Regions from separate parts of the Rhizobium sp. SAFR-030 genome, predicted to be linked through region 1. Evidence: riboswitches for the same ligand, from Rfam matches in the RefSeq annotation. Region 1 holds a riboswitch; each other region holds the start of a gene.

The links. A riboswitch is a leader RNA that binds a small molecule or an ion and turns the genes downstream of it on or off. The one in region 1 is predicted to bind cobalamin.
Region 2: it holds a riboswitch for cobalamin, as region 1 does, so the genes downstream of both, ACR65N_RS07300 (ABC transporter substrate-binding protein) here and ACR65N_RS19475 (DUF1636 family protein) in region 1, are expected to answer to the same signal.
Region 3: it holds a riboswitch for cobalamin, as region 1 does, so the genes downstream of both, ACR65N_RS03365 (CbtB domain-containing protein) here and ACR65N_RS19475 (DUF1636 family protein) in region 1, are expected to answer to the same signal.

The regions. Positions count from the first base shown of each region.
Region 1 is NZ_JBPFDO010000006.1:295,814-302,332, reverse strand. It holds gene cobN (cobaltochelatase subunit CobN) at 1-1,904, opposite strand, end outside; gene cobW (cobalamin biosynthesis protein CobW) at 1,904-2,941, opposite strand; gene ACR65N_RS19475 (DUF1636 family protein) at 2,952-3,356, opposite strand; cobalamin riboswitch at 3,471-3,694, opposite strand; gene cobO (cob(I)yrinic acid a,c-diamide adenosyltransferase) at 3,800-4,414, shown strand; gene ACR65N_RS19465 (cobyric acid synthase) at 4,414-5,886, shown strand; gene cbiB (adenosylcobinamide-phosphate synthase CbiB) at 5,870-6,519, opposite strand, start outside.
Region 2 is NZ_JBPFDO010000002.1:345,978-352,496, forward strand. It holds gene ACR65N_RS07285 (antitoxin Xre-like helix-turn-helix domain-containing protein) at 1-215, shown strand, start outside; gene ACR65N_RS07290 (RES family NAD+ phosphorylase) at 209-907, shown strand; gene purU (formyltetrahydrofolate deformylase) at 927-1,811, opposite strand; cobalamin riboswitch at 2,213-2,445, shown strand; gene ACR65N_RS07300 (ABC transporter substrate-binding protein) at 2,656-3,642, shown strand; gene ACR65N_RS07305 (FecCD family ABC transporter permease) at 3,690-4,664, shown strand; gene ACR65N_RS07310 (ABC transporter ATP-binding protein) at 4,661-5,491, shown strand; gene ACR65N_RS07315 (peroxiredoxin) at 5,458-6,117, opposite strand; gene ACR65N_RS07320 (MarR family winged helix-turn-helix transcriptional regulator) at 6,381-6,519, shown strand, end outside.
Region 3 is NZ_JBPFDO010000001.1:641,522-648,040, reverse strand. It holds gene ACR65N_RS03380 (LysE family translocator) at 1-278, shown strand, start outside; gene ACR65N_RS03375 (c-type cytochrome) at 453-896, shown strand; gene ACR65N_RS03370 (c-type cytochrome) at 989-1,906, shown strand; cobalamin riboswitch at 1,958-2,163, shown strand; gene ACR65N_RS03365 (CbtB domain-containing protein) at 2,188-2,364, shown strand; gene ACR65N_RS03360 (CbtA family protein) at 2,381-3,154, shown strand; gene ACR65N_RS03355 (hypothetical protein) at 3,157-3,465, shown strand; gene ACR65N_RS03350 (FAD-dependent monooxygenase) at 3,813-5,381, shown strand; gene ACR65N_RS03345 (GNAT family N-acetyltransferase) at 5,575-6,141, opposite strand; gene ACR65N_RS03340 (ribbon-helix-helix domain-containing protein) at 6,337-6,519, shown strand, end outside.

The sequences.
Region 1 (6,519 bases):
CGGTCGCGGCGGCGGCGATCCAGCCCGTCGGCCTGCGCATATTCGTCGACCAGCAGTTCGAGCTTCTGCTGCTGCGGCGACAGACCCGCCTCGGCCAGCATCGGCGGCAGATGGCCGATGGTGAGTGCCCCGATGCGCCGCTTGGCAACCGCAGCCTCGCCGGGATTGGAGACGATGAACGGGTAGATGACCGGCAGGTTGCCGGTGACAATCTCCGGAAAGCAGGCGCTGGTCAGCGCAACATTCTTGCCCGGCAGCCATTCCAGCGTCCCGTGTGCGCCGACATGAACGATCGCGTTGCTTTGCAGCGTGGTCTGCATCCAGCAGCCGAAGGCGAGCAGCGCGTGGCGTGGCGGGCGGGCCGGATCGTGATAGTCGGTGCGTCGGTCCGCCTCGCGGCCGCGATCCGGCGCGAGCGCCACGGTGACATTGCCGAAACGGGCGGCCCGGAAACGGAAACCGTCGCCATCGGATGCTTCGTCGGCTAACGGATCACCCCAAGCGGCGCTGCCCGCGTCGCGAGATTCGGCCGGAAGTCCTTTGAAGTATCCGACATAGGCCGCTGCCGGCAGACGCTCGGCCCCCTTGAGGACCCGGTCCATGAGATCCTTCGCCGTCTCGGGCACGGCAGAGACTGCGTATCCCTCGGCCTGCAACAGTCGCAGCATGTGGAGTACGCTTTCCGGCACGTCCAGTCCGACGGCATAGCCGGTGCGCCCGGCAGCGCCCGGATAATCCGGCATCAGAATGGTGATGCGGCGTTTTTCGCGCGGCGTTTCCTTGAGCGTCAGATGTCGTGCGATGCGATCCGCCACGGCCTCGACGCGATCCGGCTCCGGGCGGTTGGCATAGCCGGAAAAGCCGTGGTCGCTCTGCGCTTCACGCGCATCCTTGAACGAGATCACGCCAGCCAGCACACGCCCGTCGAGTTCCGGCAGCACCACATGCATGGCAAGGTCGGAGGGGCCGAGCCCGCGGCGACCTTCCAGCCAGCCTTGGCGCCTGGTCGTCGCGATCACCGCCTGGAAAACGGGCACGCCGAGGACCTCGAACAGCGTCCTGCCGTCAAGCGCGGCATTGCTGGCAAAGGCGGTGGCGGTAACGATGGCGGCGGGCTGCATCTCGGCGAAGCTGTCGCGCAGGAAGGACAGGGTCTGTCGGTCCTTCAGCCCGGGAACGAAGACGGGCAGGGGTGCAAATCCGCGGGCTTCGAGCGCCTTCGCCAGTGCGTCGATCGGTGCCACGTCGGCTGCGAGCAGCATCGACCGGTAAAACAGCAGCGGCAGGATCTTGCGGCCTTCAAGGCCGCACAGAGCATCCGCCTGCGACACGACTCCAAGGCCCGGTCGATAGAAGCCGATCTTCGGCACTCTGACGGCAGAGATGCCGTCGGATGCGTTGCCGAGCGCAAGCCCGCGAAGCTCGTCCGTCAGCCGCTGCAGATTGTCCGGCCCGCCCTCACGGAAGAAAGACAGCAGCCGGGCGATCTCGGCCTCGCTCACCGTCGAGGCGGAAGCGAGCCTCTCATCCGTCTCGCTGCATTCACCCGGCAGCAGCACCAGCGGAATGCCCCGGCTCCTGGCCAGCCGCGAGAGTTCATCGACGCCGTAGCGCCACCGGTCATAGCCGCCCAGCACCCGCACCAGGATGACGCGCGCGTGGCGCGCCACCTTGTCGATCCACAGGTCGACCGACATCGGATGTCTGAGGTCGGACAGTTGCGCCAGGCGCAGCGTCAGCCCGTCGATCGTGCTGCGAGCCTCAGCCGCAGCCCAGGCGGACGCGATGCCGTTCAGATCGCTGTCGGTAAACGACAGCACCACCACATCGCCCGGCGTCTGGTCGAGGTCGACCGGTTCGATCAGGTCGTCGAGCGACGAGGATGTGGTGGCAAGGATATGCATCAGGCGGCCAGCATCCTCCCGATCCGGTCGACATCGATGCCCTTCTCACCGATGATGACCAAGCGCGAGCGACGGTCCTCGCCGTTCGCCCAGGGGCGATCGAAGTAGTGGTTGACGCGTGGGCCGACCGCCTGCACCAGAAGCCGCATCGGCTTGCCGGCAACTTCCACGTAACCCTTGATGCGCAGCACCTTCTCCGCCTCGGTCACCTGGGCGATGCGCAGGCTGAGTGCTTCCGGATCGGCGATCGCCGGAATGTCGAGGACAAAACTGTCGAAGTCGTCGTGCTCGTGGTCCAGTTCCCCGTCGTGGTGCGTCTTGCGGTTCTCGATGTCGTCTTCCACCGCAAGGCCGAGGCCGATGAAGACGGCCGGGTCGACGACACCATTGGCCGCTTCGACGATGCGCACGGCACGCGGCAGGTGGTCGCTGACATGCGCCCGCGCCCGGTCCAGGCCGTCAGCGGACAAAAGGTCGGCCTTGGTCAGGATGACGAGGTCGGCGCAGGCGATCTGGTCCTCGAAGACTTCCTCGACCGGATCGTCGTGATCCAGCGCCTCGTCTCCCGCACGCTGTGCGGCAAGCGCCTGCATGTCGTCGGCGACGCGACCCTCGGCCAGCGCCAGACCATCGACGACGGCGATGACGCCGTCCACCGTCACGCGGCTCTTGACGCTCGGCCACTGGAAGGCCTGCACCAGGGGCTTGGGCAGTGCCAGGCCGGAGGTTTCGATGAGGATGTGGTCGACCTTCGGCTGCATCGCCAGAATGCGGTCGATGGCGGGGACGAAATCTTCGGCGACCGTGCAGCAGATGCAGCCATTGGCCAGCTCGATGATGTTGTCTTCCGGGCAGCTCTCGACGCCGCAGCCCTTGAGGATCTCTCCGTCGATCCCGACATCGCCGAACTCGTTGACGATCACCGCCAGCCGCTTGCCCTCCAGGTTCTGCAGGGCATGGCGCAGCAGCGTCGTCTTGCCGGCGCCGAGAAAGCCGGTAACGACGGTGCAGGGGATGCGGGCGAGCGAAGAGGTCATGGACTGTCCTTTATGGCTTCTGATGGGGCGTGAAATCGAGGGGAGGCACGCGGGCGATCATGCCGCGTTTCAGGCTGTCGGGACGCCCCTTCCAGGGCATCAGGCCGTCCGTCGATCCGGCCAGCAGGCGGGCTCCGGTCAGCAGATCCTCGGCGCTTTCCGTCGTCAGGTCGCCGAAGACGTAGCTCCAGCCGTCAGGGTTGAGAATTGCGGCGCTGAGCCCGCGTTTGCAGTTGGCAAGGCAGGATACGCCGCGGACTTCGATCCCTGCGGCGGCCAGATCACGGGTTGCCTCGGCAAGCCGCGACCCGTCGCGCGGCAAGTCAGTGCCGTCTGCGGTGCCGCGGCATGTTTCGCAGACGTGGATCACCACGCGTGCCGGCTCGACCGCCTGCGTCGCGTCGCGTTCGTTCAATTGCCGAGAAAGATCCAAACCGACACCCCAAGCGTGCTTCATGGTGGGGCGCACATTCACGGCCACACGCCGGAATGTCAGGTAACATCCGTGCCGGAGCACCCCGCCCGGCTGGATTCATGATCGTCAACGGCAGGTCTCCTGGCTCGCGGATTGTCGCCCTTGCGCGGCCTTCCCGAAGGTATCCCTCCAGTGGCCTGGTGCGCCGGGTTCCCGCTCGTGATGGCGGGGGCCGCTTACAGTTGCGGGGGCAGCCGCGGTCTTGGCACTGATGCCGCACCGCGTTCCCTCTTAGCTTTCCCCGTTGCCGGGAAAAGACCGTTGCCATTCCACTATGCGCTTAGGCGCGGATGTGTCAATGGCGGCAGTCGGCCATTGCCGGAGCGGGCGCATCGACTATAGTCCCGCCTCCGCCTCAAAGCCTGCCGACAGGGGAGCCGCATATGAAAGACATCGAGGTCTCGGAGGCCGAGCGCCACAAGCGCAAGATGGAAAACCGCAAGGCCGTCCAGGATGCAGAAGTGGCCTCGAAGACCATCGAGAAGGGGCTGCTGATCGTCAATACCGGACCCGGCAAGGGCAAGTCGACGGCTGCCTTCGGGCTGGCGCTGCGCATGCTCGGGCATGGCCGCAAGGTCGCCGTCATCCAGTTCATCAAGGGCGCCTGGGATACCGGCGAGCGCGTCGCCATGCAGGCGTTCGGCGACCGGGTGATCTGGCGCACGATGGGCGAGGGGTTCACCTGGGACACCCAGGACCTGAAGCGCGACGTCGAGGCCGCCGAACGCGCCTGGGAGAAGGCGCTGGAGGTGATGGCGCAGCCGGAGGTTGGGCTCGTCATCCTCGACGAGTTGAACATCGCGTTGCGCTACGACTATCTGGATCTGGAAAAGGTGGTCGCCGATCTCGTCGCGCGCCGACCGGACCTGCACGTCATCGTTACCGGCCGCAATGCCAAGCCGGCGCTGGTGGAAGCCGCCGACATGGTGACCGAGATGACGCTGGTGAAGCATCACTTCAAGGCCGGCGTGAAGGCGCAGGCCGGGATCGAGTTCTGATGACTGCCGTGGCGACGGCAAGGGCGCTGATGTTCCAGGGCACCGGCTCCGACGTCGGCAAGTCGCTGATCGTCGCCGGCCTGGCGCGGGCGTTTACCCTGCGCGGGCTTCGCGTCCTGCCGTTCAAGCCGCAGAACATGTCCAACAATGCCGCCGTCACGGCAGACGGCGGCGAGATCGGACGGGCGCAGGCCCTGCAGGCGCGTGCCGCGAGAGTGCCGCTGTCGGTGCACATGAACCCGGTGCTGCTGAAGCCGCAGAGCGATGTCGGCGCCCAGCTGGTGGTTCAGGGCAAGGTCGAGGGAAATGCGAAAGCCGCAGAATACCAGCAGATGAAGGCCGGCCTCATGCCGCGCGTGCTCGACAGCTTTGCGCGGTTGAAGGCGGCGGCGGATCTGGTGCTGGTCGAAGGTGCGGGGAGCGCCTCGGAGATCAACCTACGGCGCAACGACATCGCCAATATGGGGTTTGCCCGCGCCGCCGAGGTACCCGTCGTGCTGATCGGCGATATCGACCGCGGCGGCGTGATCGCCAGCATCGCCGGCACCAAGCTGGTGCTCGATCCCGAGGACGCAGCGATGATCCGCGGCTTCATCGTCAACCGGTTTCGGGGCGACCCGACGCTGTTTGCCGAGGGCATGCGGATGATCGAAGGCTTTACCGGCTGGTCGCCGATCGGTCTCCTGCCGCATTTCGCCGAGGCCATTCGCCTGCCGGCCGAAGATGCGCTGGCTTTGAACTCGGCACCCGCCGAGAAGGCCGGTGCGAGGATCCGCATCGCCGTGCCGCTGCTGCCGCATGTGTCGAATTTCGACGATCTGGATCCGCTTGACGCCGAGCCGCAGGTGCAACTGGTTCGGGTCCGGCCGGGCGAGGTGCTGCCGGCGGATGCGGATCTCATCCTGCTGCTGGGATCGAAAGCCACTATCGCCGATCTGCGGGCTCTGAAGGGCGCCGGCTTCGACATCGACATCGCTGCCCATGTGCGGCGCGGCCGGCCGGTGCTCGGATTGTGCGGTGGGTACCAGATGCTCGGCCAGTCGGTCGGCGATCCTGACGGCATCGAGGGACCGGCCGGCGCCGTGGAGACGGGGCTCGGGCTGCTCGACGTGGCGACGCGGCTGACCGGCGAAAAACATCTGGTTGCCGTTGCCGGCGAGACTTCGGACGGTACGTCGTTTGCCGGCTATGAAATGCATGTCGGCGAAACCGACGGTCCCGATCGAGCGCGACCTTTCGGCCGGATCGACGGCACTCGGGAGGGCGCGATATCCGCTTCGGGCCTCGTCAGCGGCACCTATGTCCACGGGTTGTTTTCGAACGATCGGCAGCGGTCCGCCTGGCTGAAGCGGCTGGGTGGAACGTCGAGCCGGCTCGATTACGAGCAGGGTGTCGAAGAGGTGCTCGACCGGCTGGCCGCGCACATGGAGAAGCACCTCGATCTCGACCGGCTGCTCACCCTAGCACGCTGAATCCGTCGGCCAGCAGGCCGAAGAGGATGATCAGCAGCAGGTCGGCGACGCGCGCCAGCGCCAGCGCCCGTCTTATGTCATCGGCAGTCGCCTCGCGGCGCCCGCCTTCGCCCATCATGTGGTCGTCGACCAGCACGCCGTCGTAGACACGCGGGCCGGCAAGTGCCAGCCCCAGCGCGCCGGCCATTGCTGCCTCCGGCCAGCCGGCATTCGGCGACTTGTGCTTTCGGGCGTCACGCCGGACGGCCGCCCATGCGGCCTTCGCCGAGGTGCCGGGCACGATGGCGGCCGCGGCGATGAACAACAGCGCCGTCAGCCGTGAGGCCGGCAAGTTGACGAGGTCGTCGAAGCGCGCGGCGGCCCAGCCGAAGGCGCCGTAGCGGGCGTTCCGGTGGCCGATCATGCTGTCGGCAGTGTTCGTTGCCTTGTAGAGCGCGGCACCGGGCAGACCGAGCAGGCCGAGCCAGACGACGGGCGCGGTGATGCCATCGGAAAAGTTCTCGGCCAGGCTCTCGATCGCCGCACGGCTGACGCCCGCCTCATCCAGTTGATCGGGATCGCGGCCGACAATCATCGATACGGCCTTGCGCCCGCCATCCAGGCCGCCTGTCTCCAGGCCGACGGCGACCGCCT
Region 2 (6,519 bases), on a different contig from region 1:
CTGACCGGGACCTGCGTATGCGCATGGCGCATCTCATGGGAATCCACAAAGGGCTGCGATACATCTTCAAGGATGCCGCGCGTGGTTATGCCTGGATCCGCAAGTCAAATGCTGCCTTCGGCGGACAGTCGGCACTCGACATCATGATGCGCGGCGAAATGGCCGATCTCGCGTCCCTTCGGGACTGGCTGAACGCCGAGCGGTCGGCGTGGTAGCCGCAGGTGCCGTTTCGCGAGACGTCCGATGGGCTCAGACGTTCCGCATCATCCGCTCCATCTACCCGCCGATCGACCTGTTCGAGGACATTGCCGATCCGCGCGACTGGGAAGCGCTGCTTTCGGTGGAGGAGAAAACCAACCCTCGCATACGGCTGGCTGTCGGCGATCTCGGAAAAGTGCCCGCCCACAGACGGGTGTCCGGACCGGGATCGAGCCTCTTGATGGCACCGTTCGTCCATTGCTCGACCGACAGGCCGGGCCGATTCACAGATGGCAGCTACGGCATCTATTATGCCGGTGACAGCGAAGAGGTCGCGCTGGCCGAAACCATCCATCATCATCAGGCCTTCATGCGCGCTACCGGTGAAGCCGCCGGATGGACATCCGATTTCCGCGTGTTGGTCGGGACCGTCGACCACAGGCTCGATGATGTGAATGGTGTTCCTGGCGTGCTTGATCCCGACGATTATCGGGCCTCGCAAGAGGAAGGCCGGGTGCGACGCGCCGCCGGAAGCGACGGGCTGTTGTGGAACAGTGTGCGCTGGTCGGGCGGCCAGTGCATCGGTCTCTTCTGGCCGGACGTCATTTCCGTACCGGCTCAAGGGCGCCATTACAGCTACCACTGGGACGGCGACCGGGTGGATTATGTTCGTCAGTACGATACGGGCAAGGTTTTCGCGGTCACCTGACGCTGAAGACGCCGGTCGATCACCCCATGCGCTCCGACGCATAGCTTCCCGGGCTCGGCGGAAAGACGATGGTGCGGTTGCCGTTGATGAATGTCCGCCGGTGGATGTGGGCGTGGATGGCACGCGCCAGCACCTGTGCTTCCACGTCGCGGCCGAGCGATACATAGTCGTCCGGCGATTGGGCATGCGTCACCCGCACCGTATCCTGTTCGATGATCGGGCCTTCGTCGAGGTCGTCCGTGACATAGTGGGCGGTTGCTCCAATCAGCTTCACGCCGCGCTGATAGGCCTGCTTGTAGGGATTGGCGCCCTTGAAGCTCGGCAGGAACGAGTGGTGGATGTTGATGATCTTGCCCGACATTTCGGTGCACATGCGGTCCGACAGGATCTGCATGTAGCGGGCAAGCACGATCAGCTCGGTACCGGTCTGCTCGACCAGGTCCATGATCCGCGCCTCGGCCTGCGGCTTGTTCTCCTTCGTCACCGGAATGTGGTGGAAGGGGATGTCGTGGTTCACCACGACCTTCTGGTAATCGAAATGGTTGGAGACGACGCCGACGATGTCGATCGGCAGGGCGCCGATCTTCCAGCGGTAGAGCAGATCGTTGAGGCAGTGGCCGAAGCGCGACACCATCAGCAGAACCTTCATGCGGCTTGACCCGTCATGGATCTCCGCCTGCATGCCCAACCTTTCCGCGATCGGTTTGAGGCCCTCCGCCAAATCGGCGAGACCAAGACCCGTTTCCGACAGAAAGCTGATGCGCATGAAGAAGCGGCCGGTATCGAGGTCGTCGAATTGCGAGGAATCGACGATGTTGCAGCCGTTCTCCGCAAGATAGCCCGACAGAGCCGCGACGATGCCGCGGGCAGTGGGGCAGGATACGGTCAGCACGTAGTTCTTCATCGTCGGTCTCCAAAGCCCGGACGGGCGAGGCGGGTTGGCGCGGGGCGGTGCCCCTCGAAGTGGGAAGGCAGCTACACCGCAATAGCCGAGGCACGCCGAATATCAAGGTCACATGCAGGATGCGCCGCCTTCTCTCGCAATCGACCTGGGTTGAAGCTTAGAGCCGACGGCGGGCTTTGCCATTCCGGTTGCGCCATCGGCCCGTTCATCTCCGTCGCAGCCGGCCAAAGCATCCTGAGCACCGGGTCACGGTGTTGGAGATCACAGGAAATCGCGCCGGTGACGTTTTGGCGGTGGACAGATCAAAAACGAGCAGCTAGGTCGTAATGATATTACATTACGGACGGCGAGAAGACGCAGAAGATCTAGGTTACGCTTCGCTTGACCAAGCAGCGATGCCACGTTTATCTGGCGCGGATGGTTCCTCACGCCCTCCATGGGGCAAGGGGATTAATAGGGAACTCGGTGCGGCATCTTTTTTAAGCTGCCAATGCCGGGGCTGCCCCCGCAACTGTAAGCGGAGCTGAACATCCTCGTGGCGCGCAAGCGCCATGCCACTGCGCCGAAAGCGCGGGAAGGCAGATGGGACGCGACTACCGTGAGCCAGGAGACCTGCCATCGATCGAAAAGTCCAAAGTCACGGGCGGGGATGCCCGGAACAGGAGTTGACCATGACCTTCTCTCGCATCAGCGAGCGCACTCTCTTGCACAGCCATATCCCCGGACGAGCCACATCGATCACCGGATGCAGCGCGTGACGCCTGCAATCCTGTTCTTTCTCACTCTGGGGTAATCCATGATGAAATTTCTAGCCCGCGGTGCCGGTACGGCAACCGCGATCCTGATGCTGGCCGCAGGTCTGTTGGGCGGCGAGGCGCAAGCCTCACCCACCATCTATCCTTTGACGATCCGGAACTGCGGGAGTGACGTCACTTTCCAGCACGCGCCGAAGCGCGCCGTGGCGATTGGCCAGAGCTCGGCGGAGATCCTCTATCTGCTCGGGCTCGGCGACCGCGTTGCCGGCACGGCCGTCTGGGTCGGCCCGGTGTTGCCGGGCTACGAGGCGGTCGACGCCAAGGTGAAGCGGCTGGCCGACAACGATCCGAGTTTCGAAAGCGTCATCGCGACGCGGCCGGATCTGGTGGCCGTGCAGTTTCAGTGGCACGTCGGAGCAAAGGGCACGGTGGGCACTTTGAAGCAATTCGAAGACCTGCAGGTGCCGGTCTACACATCGCCGTCCGATTGCACAGGCAAGGACAATTCGACAGGCGGCGATGGCGTTCGTGTCGCGCCGTTCACCATGGACCTGATCTACGCGGAAATCCGCGACCTTGCGAAGATCTTCGACGTGCAGGATCGCGGTGAGCAGGTGGTCGTCGATCTGCAGAAACGCGAAGCCGCGGCACGCGCCAAGGTCGCGTCCGCAAGCGGCGCGCTGTCGGCGGTTTTCTGGTTCTCCAGCGCGTCGCCGGCGGCCGATCCCTACGTGGCCGGGCGAAACGGCGCGCCGAGCTACATCATGCAGGCTCTCGGCATCCGCAACATCATCGATAGCGATGAGGAATGGCCGACGATCGGCTGGGAAACCGTCGCCAGGGCAAATCCGTCGCTGATCGTTGCGGCGCGCATGGACCGGCGCCGCTATCCGGCCGACGAGATCGCCGTCAAGCGCCAGTTCCTCAAGACCGATCCGGTCGCCAGCCTGATGGACGCGGTACAGAAGGGTCACATCATCGAACTCGATGCGCAGGCCATGAACCCGACCATCCGCACCATCGACGGGATCGAGATCCTCGCCGACGCGATCGCCTCGGCAGGCATCAGCCGGTGAGGATCCGCAAGCCCGCCATTCGTACCGCGGCGACTGTCGTCGCCCTGATGCTGCTTGCTGCTGCGCTGGGGCTCGGGGCAGCGATCGGCGAGACGCGGATACCGATAGACGTCGTTTGGAAGACGGTCGCCAACAAGGCATGGAACGCCGGCTACGCGGTGGACCAGATCGACGCCGGCATCATCTGGAGCTACCGGCTGAGCCGGGTGGTTGTCGCAGCCTGCTGCGGCGCCGCCCTTGCCCTCTCGGGTGTCGTCCTGCAGGCGCTGCTGCGCAATCCGCTTGCCGACCCCTACATCCTCGGCATTTCGGCAGGCGCTTCCACCGGTGCGGTGGCGGTGGCGATCCTCGGTTTCGGCGGCGGGCTGGTCGGCCTGCCGCTCGGCGCCTTCGCCGGCGCCGTTCTCGCCTTCGCGCTGGTCTCGCTGCTGGCCTGGAGGGCGGGCCGAGGGTCGGCGGCGATCATTCTTGCGGGAGTCGCCGGCTCGCAGCTGTTCCACGCGCTCACCTCGTTCGTGGTGACCAAGGCCGCCAATGCCGAACAGGCGCGCGGCATCATGTTCTGGCTGCTCGGCAATCTGTCGGGGGTGCGCTGGCCGGATGTCGGGCTGGCGCTGCCGGCGGTCGGCGTCGGGCTGCTTGTCTGTCTCGCCCATGCGCGGGCGCTCGATGCCTTTGCCTTCGGCACGGCCTCGGCCGCGTCGCTCGGGATTTCGGTGCCGCGCGTCTACGTGGTGCTGATTGGTGTTACGGCGATGATGACGGCCGTCATGGTGTCGCTTGTCGGCTCGATCGGCTTCGTCGGTCTGGTCATTCCGCATGCCACGCGCATGCTGGTCGGCATCCGCCACGGCGTCCTGTTGCCGGCGGCCGCGGTCACGGGTGCCGTCTTCATGATCCTCGCCGATATCCTGTCGCGGGTCCTCGTCGCAGGCCAGGTGCTGCCGATCGGCGTCATCACGGCCCTGGTCGGGGCGCCGGCCTTCGCCCTCATCATGAGCCGCAGGAGGACAAGCCTGTGAGGATCGACGCACGACAGGTCAGTTGGGCAAGCGGCACGACGAAGATCGTCGACGAGGTCTCGCTGTCCGCTGCCTCGGGAGAGTTCCTCGGCATCATCGGCCCGAACGGTTCCGGCAAGACGACGCTCATCAGCATGCTCGCCGGCCTGCGCCGGCCGAAAGGCGGAACCGTCGAGCTCGACGGCGCAGACATTGCCAGCATCGCCCGCCGTGATCTCGCAGCGCGGGTGGCGCTGGTCGAGCAGCAGGCGGAAACCTCCGAGCGGCTGACGGCGCGCCAGGCGGTAGAATTGGGCCGGACGCCGCATCTTGGCTTCTTCGACCCGTGGTCGGGGGCCGATGACCGCATCGTCGACGAGGCACTTGAAGCCGTCGACATGGCGGCGTTCGGCTCGCGCAGCTGGCACACCCTGTCGGGCGGAGAACGCCAGCGCCTGCATATTGCCCGCGCGCTCGTTCAGCAGCCGCAGCTACTGATCCTTGACGAGCCGACGAACCATCTCGACATCGGACACCAGATCGGATTGTTGCGTCTCGTGCGCCGGCTGCAGCTGACCGTGGTCGCTGCATTGCACGACCTCAATCATGCAGCGCTTTTCTGCGACCGGATCGCCGTCATGAAGCACGGCCGCCTCGTGGCGATCGGTGCTCCGGATGAGGTCCTGACGCCGGACCTAATCCGCGATGTCTTTGAAGTCGATGCACGGGTGGAAACGATCGACGGACAGATGTCCATCCGGTTTGCGGTGGAAGAGCGCGTGACCGAGCGGCCCGGCACGCGCCCTGATGCAGATCAGGCGGTCGGCTGCTTGGTCTTGCGCAGGTAGGGCAGCACGGTGTCGAACGAGCCGAAGCGCGCGATGGCGTCTTCGTTCGATACTGCCGCGGTGATGATCACGTCGTCGCCGTTCTGCCAGTTGGCAGGCGTCGCCACCTGGTGCTTTGCCGTCAGCTGGATCGAATCGATGGCGCGCAGGATCTCGTTGAAGTTGCGCCCGGTGGTCATTGGATAGGTGAGGATCAGCTTGATCTTCTTGTCCGGCCCGACGACATAGACCGAGCGCACCGTTGCGTTGTCTGCCGGCGTGCGGCCCTCCGACGTATCCCCGGCAGCTGCCGGAAGCATGTCGTACAGCTTGGCGATCTTCAGGTCCTTGTCGCCGATCAGCGGGTATTCGACATCGAAACCGGTGGCGGTGCGGATGTCGTCCTTCCACTTGCCGTGGCTTTCGACCGGATCCACTGAGATGCCAATGATCTTGACGCCGCGCTTGCGAAACTCGCCTTCGAGGCCGGCCATGGTGCCAAGTTCCGTCGTGCAGACCGGCGTGAAGTTCTTCGGATGCGAGAACAGCACCGCCCAGCCGTCGCCGATCCAGTCGTGGAATTGAAGCGGACCGACCGTGGTGTCCGCAGTAAAATCCGGAGCAACGTCATTGATGCGCAGCGACACGAGCTTAGTCTCCTTCAACTCAGGTTAGGGGCTCAACATAGGCGAAGTGGCGGCAAATGCGAGGGCGCCGATTTCAACTGAAGGCCGATAGCCGCAAAACCGTTCTCAGCCCGGCAGCGCTCGGAGCAGAATTGTGGCTCGGGCATGCAGCCGGCTTCCGCGAAACTTTGAAGGCGGGCACGAGATGCAGATCGAGACCTTTGACATTTCAAATACCTCTTCTTACAGCTTACCGAGACAATCATGGGGAGCAGGATCGACCAATGACGGAATTTGTCGAAACAGCTTTGGACCTCGAAATCACCGCGCACGGGCCGTATGCCAGAAGCAAGCCGGAGACCCGGCTGTGGCTGAGAATGCTGTCGACCACCAAGCTGATCTCGGGGGAGATCCGCAAGCGCC
Region 3 (6,519 bases), on a different contig from region 1:
CCTGCCTGATGAACCCCAAGGCCTACCTGTTCATGCTGGCGATTTATCCGCAGTTCCTGCGCCCGGAGTTCGGTCCGCTTGCGCCGCAGGCGGTGGTCATGGGTGCCATGACGGCGGCAACCCAGCTCGGCGTCTATGGCGGGATGGCCGTCGCCGCCGGCAGCGCCCGCCGGCTTCTGGTCGGCAATGCGAGCGCCACCATCTGGATCGGCCGCATCGCCGGCATGCTGCTGATGGCCGTGTCGCTCGTGACGCTCTGGGAGGGCCTGATGCGCTGAGGCGGCAGGCTGTTCGACAAATGCACCGCGGCGCATGCCCAAGCGCTGATCGCCACCGTCTTCACATCTCTGTGTGCATCCAGATACGTCATTTTAATCAGCGCACTAGCGTGTAAGCATGATGATGTTGCTGCGCATCGGCAGAAGCCGGCGCCGTTTGAAGGGGATTTGTCGATGAAGTTGAATTTCATGGCCGCTGCCGGTCTCACCCTCTGTCTTGGCGCCGGCGTCGTGTTTGCCGCCGATGAGCCGCAGGTCGTTCGCCAGGAACTGATGAAGAAGGTCGGTGGATCGATGGGCGCGTTGTCTGCCATCGCCAAGGGCCAGAAACCCTACGACGCGGCGACCGTGAAGACAGCCCTGACGACGATCAGCACGTCGGCCAAGGATTTCCCCAACCACTTCCCGGCAGGCTCGGAAACGGGTTTCGAGTCCGAGGCGGCACCCGCGATCTGGTCCAACATGGACGACTTCAAGTCGAAGGCGATGAAGCTGTCGACCGATGCCGATACGGTTCTCGCCTCGATGCCGGCTGATCCGGCAGCCGTCGGCCAGGCGGTGCAGACGCTCGGCGGCGATTGCGGCACCTGCCACCAGACCTACCGCCTGAAGCGCTGAGCTATTTGCGACATCGGCGCCGCCGGCCGGTTCGGTCGATGCGGCTCCAGAACCATCCGGCCGATTGCGGCAGTCGAAGGTGAAGAGCGAAGATGGCCTCGATCTGGGTCAAACTATGCGTGGCCGGCGTTGCGGTTGTCGCAGCCGGTGCCGCGGTTGCCTATGCGGTGACCCTGCCTGATCCGCATCCCGCCGGATACTGGGCCGATCTCGGAACGCCGGACCTGGCGCATGGGGAAACCCTGTTCTGGGCCGGCGGATGCGCCAGCTGCCATGCGGCGAAGGGTGCCGAGGGCGATGCCGCCAAGCTTCTGTCGGGCGGACGTGCCCTGCCGACGGCCTTCGGCACGTTCAACGTTCCCAACATCTCGTCCGACCCGGAGGCCGGCATCGGCGGCTGGACGCTCGCACAATTCGGCAACGCCATGACCCGCGGCGTCGGCGCGAACGGCGAGCATCTCTACCCGTCCTTTCCCTACGGCTCCTACAGCCGGATGACCGCCGGCGATATCAACGACCTGTTCGGCTACCTGAAGACGCTGCCGGCAAGCCCCAACGTCGCGCCGCCGCACGCGCTCAGCTTTCCCTTCAACATGCGCATGGCCGTCGGCGGCTGGAAGCTTCTCTACCTCGACGATCAGCCGCGCATTGCGCTGCCGGCGGATGCGAGCGATGCGGTCAAGCGCGGCCAGTATCTCGTCGAAGGCCCCGGCCATTGCGGCGAATGCCATACGCCGCGCAACGCGCTGGGCGGCTTTGAGAGCGGCCAGTGGCTGGCCGGCGGGCCGAACCCGGAAGGCGAGGGGCGTATTCCCGACATCACCCCCGGGTCGCAATCGATCGGCAGCTGGAGCGAGGCTGACATCGTCAACTACCTGGAGACGGGCTTCACGCCGGACTTCGACAGCGTCGGCGGTTCGATGGTGGAGGTGCAGCGAAACCTTGCGCATCTGACGAAATCGGACCTTGAGGCGATCGCCGCCTACCTGAAGGCCGTGCCCTCCCTCTGAGGCCGATATCGGCCAATGCGCGCACTCTTGACAGCATTTCACCTCAAGCGCACAAGTGAAGCTTGTGTTGGTTCCGCTCGGGAAAACCCGGACGGATGAAAAGGGAACACGATAGGGTCGATTGACCTCATTCGTGGCTGCCCCCGCAACTGTGAGCGGCGAGTGCTTGGACCGTTCTGGCCACTGGGAAACCGGGAAGGCTGGTTCTTGCACAGCGACCCGCGAGCCAGGAGACCTGCCAGCACATATGTCGTCAACACATATGCAACGAGGGGTTTTGCATGTCGATCCAAACGTCTGTCGCCGGTACCGCGGCGAAATCCACCTCACTTCTGCAGGCAGTCTTTGCCGCAGCGCTTGGCCTGTTCATCGTCGGCTTTGTCGGGTTCTCCCATGCGGAAGCCGTGCACAATGCAGCGCATGACACGCGCCACGCCAACGCCTTCCCCTGCCACTAGGGGTCAGGGTCTCATCATGTTCAGATCGATTGTCTTCTCCGCCGTCGTGGTGGGGATCGTAACGGGCATTGCCGTTTCGCTGATGCAGATGGTCGGCACGACGCCGCTCATCCTGGCGGCCGAGACCTACGAGAACGCAGCACCCGCAGCGTCCCAACCTGAAGCTCATGACCACGCCGCCGGCACTGCGCCGCACGATCATGCGGCTGTGGCGCCCGCCCACGATCACGATGCCGGCGCTGCCGGGCATGATCACGGTGACGGCTGGGCACCTGCCGACGGTTTCGAGCGCACCGCCTTTACGCTGGCCGCCAACGTCCTCACCGGCATCGGTTATGCCCTGGTATTGACGGCGGTGCTGTCGGTTGCCGGCCAGCTCGGATTCGGCTCGGCGATCGGCTGGCGCTCCGGCCTGTTGTTCGGGCTTGCCGGCTTCGCCTCCGTCATGCTGGCGCCGATGATCGGGCTTCCGCCGGAATTGCCAGGCTCGCCGGCCGGCGAGCTTGCGGCGCGCCAGATCTGGTGGATCTCGACGGCACTCGCCACCGCCGTCGGCATCGGCCTCATCGCCTTCCGTCGCGAGCCCTGGGCGGCTTTGCTGGCCGTGGCACTGATCGCCGCACCGCACGTCATCGGCGCACCGCTGCCGCCGGAGGGTGAGCACGCACTGGCGCCGCTCGGCCTTGAGCGGCGGTTCATCATCGCGGCGACGGTCACCAGCTTCATCTTCTGGGCCTTGCTCGGCGCTCTCAGCGGTGCCTTCCTGAAGCGCTTCGAGACGGCCCGCTGACGATGACCCCTGCAGCGTGGCGGGACGATCTCGACGCGCTGCAGTTCTGCTTGCCCGAGCATGGCGGTGTCTGCGTCGTCCATCGGCTGGCGTTTCGTACTCTCGTGGGCAGCGAGCCTGCCCGCGATACCTGCCTCGGTTTCTTCGCCGCGCACGATGCCGCTTTCCTGTCCGCGGCCCGCCTGAAGATCGCGCGCCAGGCGATCGAGCCCGGCCGCAACCTTCATCTCAACAGCCGCGACATCCGCCGCGCCATCAGTGGCGAAACATCCGGTGGGGCGGGCAGGGTCTGCCGGGTGCTGGGCGGGTGAGGGGCGGTGACCGTTTCGTCGTCAAACGTCGATGTTTGTCACCGTTTGTCTTGGGACGGGATGACCGCTATCGGTCGAAGCGGTTTTTAGCAAGGAGATGGCGCTCCCTTGACGTAGCAGCGGCTACTGGCTACCAAGACCTCGTCGAAAAAGGTGGACCGGCATGGTGAGCCCCGGTCATCCACTCGCTTTTGCTTGTGGCCAGATTTCAGCCCTTGGGCCGCGAACCACGACGGAACCCGGACGCGCTGCGTCCGCTCCGTTGGTGCTGTCCGATTGACACCCCTTCGAAGATTCGCAGCCGTCCTTTTCAATGCGGGCTCAAGCCGCACGACAAGGGCAACACCATGCAGCACGACACCCAGGTTCTCATTATCGGCGGAAGTCTCGTCGGTCTCTCTGCTGCCGCCTTCCTCGCCTGGCGAGGCATCAAGACAATCGTCGTTGAAAGACATCGGGCCAGCGCCCTGCATCCGCGTGCAACCGGGTTTACCCAACACACGCTTGAACACTACCGCGCCATCGCGATTGCCGACCAGATTCCGATGGCCGACCCGAACTTCAGGTTACGCCGCGCGACCGTTCAAAGCCTCGCAGGGAAGGTCCATCACGAAACCCTGTGGACCCCAACCACCATGCCGGTTTCGCCTGATCCAGAACGGACCCTGTCGCCCGCGGGCATGGCGGGGATTGCACAGGACAAGCTCGAACCGATCCTTCGCAACCGTGCTCTCGAGCTCGGTGCGGAACTTCATCTGGGGGTCGAGTTGATGTCGTTTGAACAAACTGATGACGGCGTCACCGTCATGGTGCGCGACCTTGAGACGGCGCGAGAGTATTCACTTTCTGCCGCTTATATGATCGCAGCTGACGGTGGCGATAGCAAAGTCCGCAATGCACTTGGGATAGAACGACACGGTGTTGGCCACATCATGGATATCCGGTCCGTTCTCTTTCATTGCCCAGCGGCCGATCGGTATCTGGAACGCGGCTTCCGGCAGTTCCAAATCCAGCAGGACGGTTTCGAGGCATTTCTCACGACCTACGGCGACAGTCGCTGGGTGCTCATGTTCTATGGCGGCGACGCCAAGCCTTCAGAAGAATATGCGCCTGACATCCGGCGCGCCCTTGGCGTTGACATTCCATTCGAGATCATCACGTCCGGCGTCTGGGAGATGGCGGGGCGGATCGCAGATGTCTATCAAGAAGGCCGTGTTTTTCTGGCGGGGGACGCAGCCCACCAGCTTCCGCCGACACGAGGCGGCTTTGGAGCCAATACGGGTATCGACGACGTCTGGAATCTGGCCTGGAAACTCCAGCTTGTGCTAAATGGGACCTCCAAAGGATCATTGCTCGACAGTTACTCTCCAGAACGACAGCCTGTAGGCTGGCTTCGACATCAGCAGACCTTCGCACGACCCGACTATGCGCGGCATGTTGAACATGTTCTTGAAGAGGAACCGCTTTATGACGACAGGGCGATGGAGCTTGGTCAGCTCCACCGTTCAAACATCATCATCGGTGCGGCAGAAAATCTCCCTCCGGCAGCGCATCCCGATGACTGGAAGGGACAGCCGGGAGCTCGCGCGCCGCATCTCTGGCTCGACAGAGACAGACGCTGCTCGACCATTGATCTGTTTAGCCGGGACTTTACGCTGATCACGGAAAACGAAAATTGGATAGCAGAGGCGCAGGCAGTAAACCGGAAGGTCTCCCTCCCGGTGAAAGTCATCAAAGTTGGAGAACATATTGTCATCGATGATGATAATAGCTTCGCAGAGGCCTTCGGCACAGGGCCTGATGGAGCCTCTCTCGTTCGACCGGACGGCGTTGTTTGTTGGCGAACCTCGTTGTCACCGGACCTTGCCACGGACGCACTGTTCGAAGTTATTCAGCAAGTTGCTAGCTTGGAGTAATTGCGGTTGCGGACATGGCAAGCGATGCCAGTTCAACATGCCATGTCCACTCCTGGCGCTTGGCCGACCCTCTGATGCCGCCGTCTGCCGCCGAGCTGGCTGGAAAGAGCCTGAACGAATGGGCCGACGAGGTTTCGGGCAAGGCGGCATCCAGACAGGGTCGAGCGCGCGAGCCCCTCAACGGGCGAATGCGTCACCCGATCGCCTGCAGGAAGCGCATGCCGGTGACCGGTCGCGGAACGAAGTCCATCTGCTCGTAGAAACGGTGGGCGGCGAAATTGCCGGTCGCGGCGCTGACCGAGAGGTAGTCGCAGCCTTGCGCGCGGGCGTTGTCGCGGGCACGCGTCACCAGATGCTGGCCGATGCCATGGCCGCGATGGCCGTCGCGCACGAAGAGGTGGTGAAGGTCCATTCCGCGCTTGCCTTCCTGCGCCCTGTAGAGCGGCACGAGAATGGCGTAGCCGATCAGCATCTCGCCGCCGTCGGCCACCAGCGCCTGGATCCACGGCATCGGCCCGAACAGGTCGCGTTCCAGTGTCTCGGCGGTCATTGCGGCGGCGTCGCCGTGATGGGCGGCAAGCGCTGCGATCATCTCGCTGAGCTGCGGCAGGTCCCGCGGTCTGGCACTGCGGATATTCACGACATCCGGGCGGAGAAGGGAGATTTCGCTGTCTTCGGTCATTGCGGCATCCTCTGGTTCTGTGGTGCCGTCAGGTGCCGTTTGAAACAACAAAGCCGCCTGACGGCGGCTTGTTGACAAAGTGATCTGTCGAGCCGCCCGTTACCGGTAGGCCCAAAAATACGTGGCGGAGATGGGTGCGCGTACGATCATCATGTCGGTATGGATGCGCCGGTTGCAGAGCGATGTCAAGGGCAATGCATCGGGCGCAAGATCTGCGGCTTCGGCTTCTCAGGGGAGCTGGCTATGCTAGACTGTGATCCGCAGGAGGCTGTCATGGGCAAGACCCGAAGCATCAACGTCGAGCTCTCAACCGAGGTCATTCAGGTTCTGGAGAGCCGTGTGGCGAGCGGCGAGTATCCGTCCACCGCAGCAGCGATTGAGGCGGCCGTCCGCTTGCTTGTGCAGGAGGACGGGGACGCTGATCTGCAAGCATGGATCGAAACCGACATCGTCGAG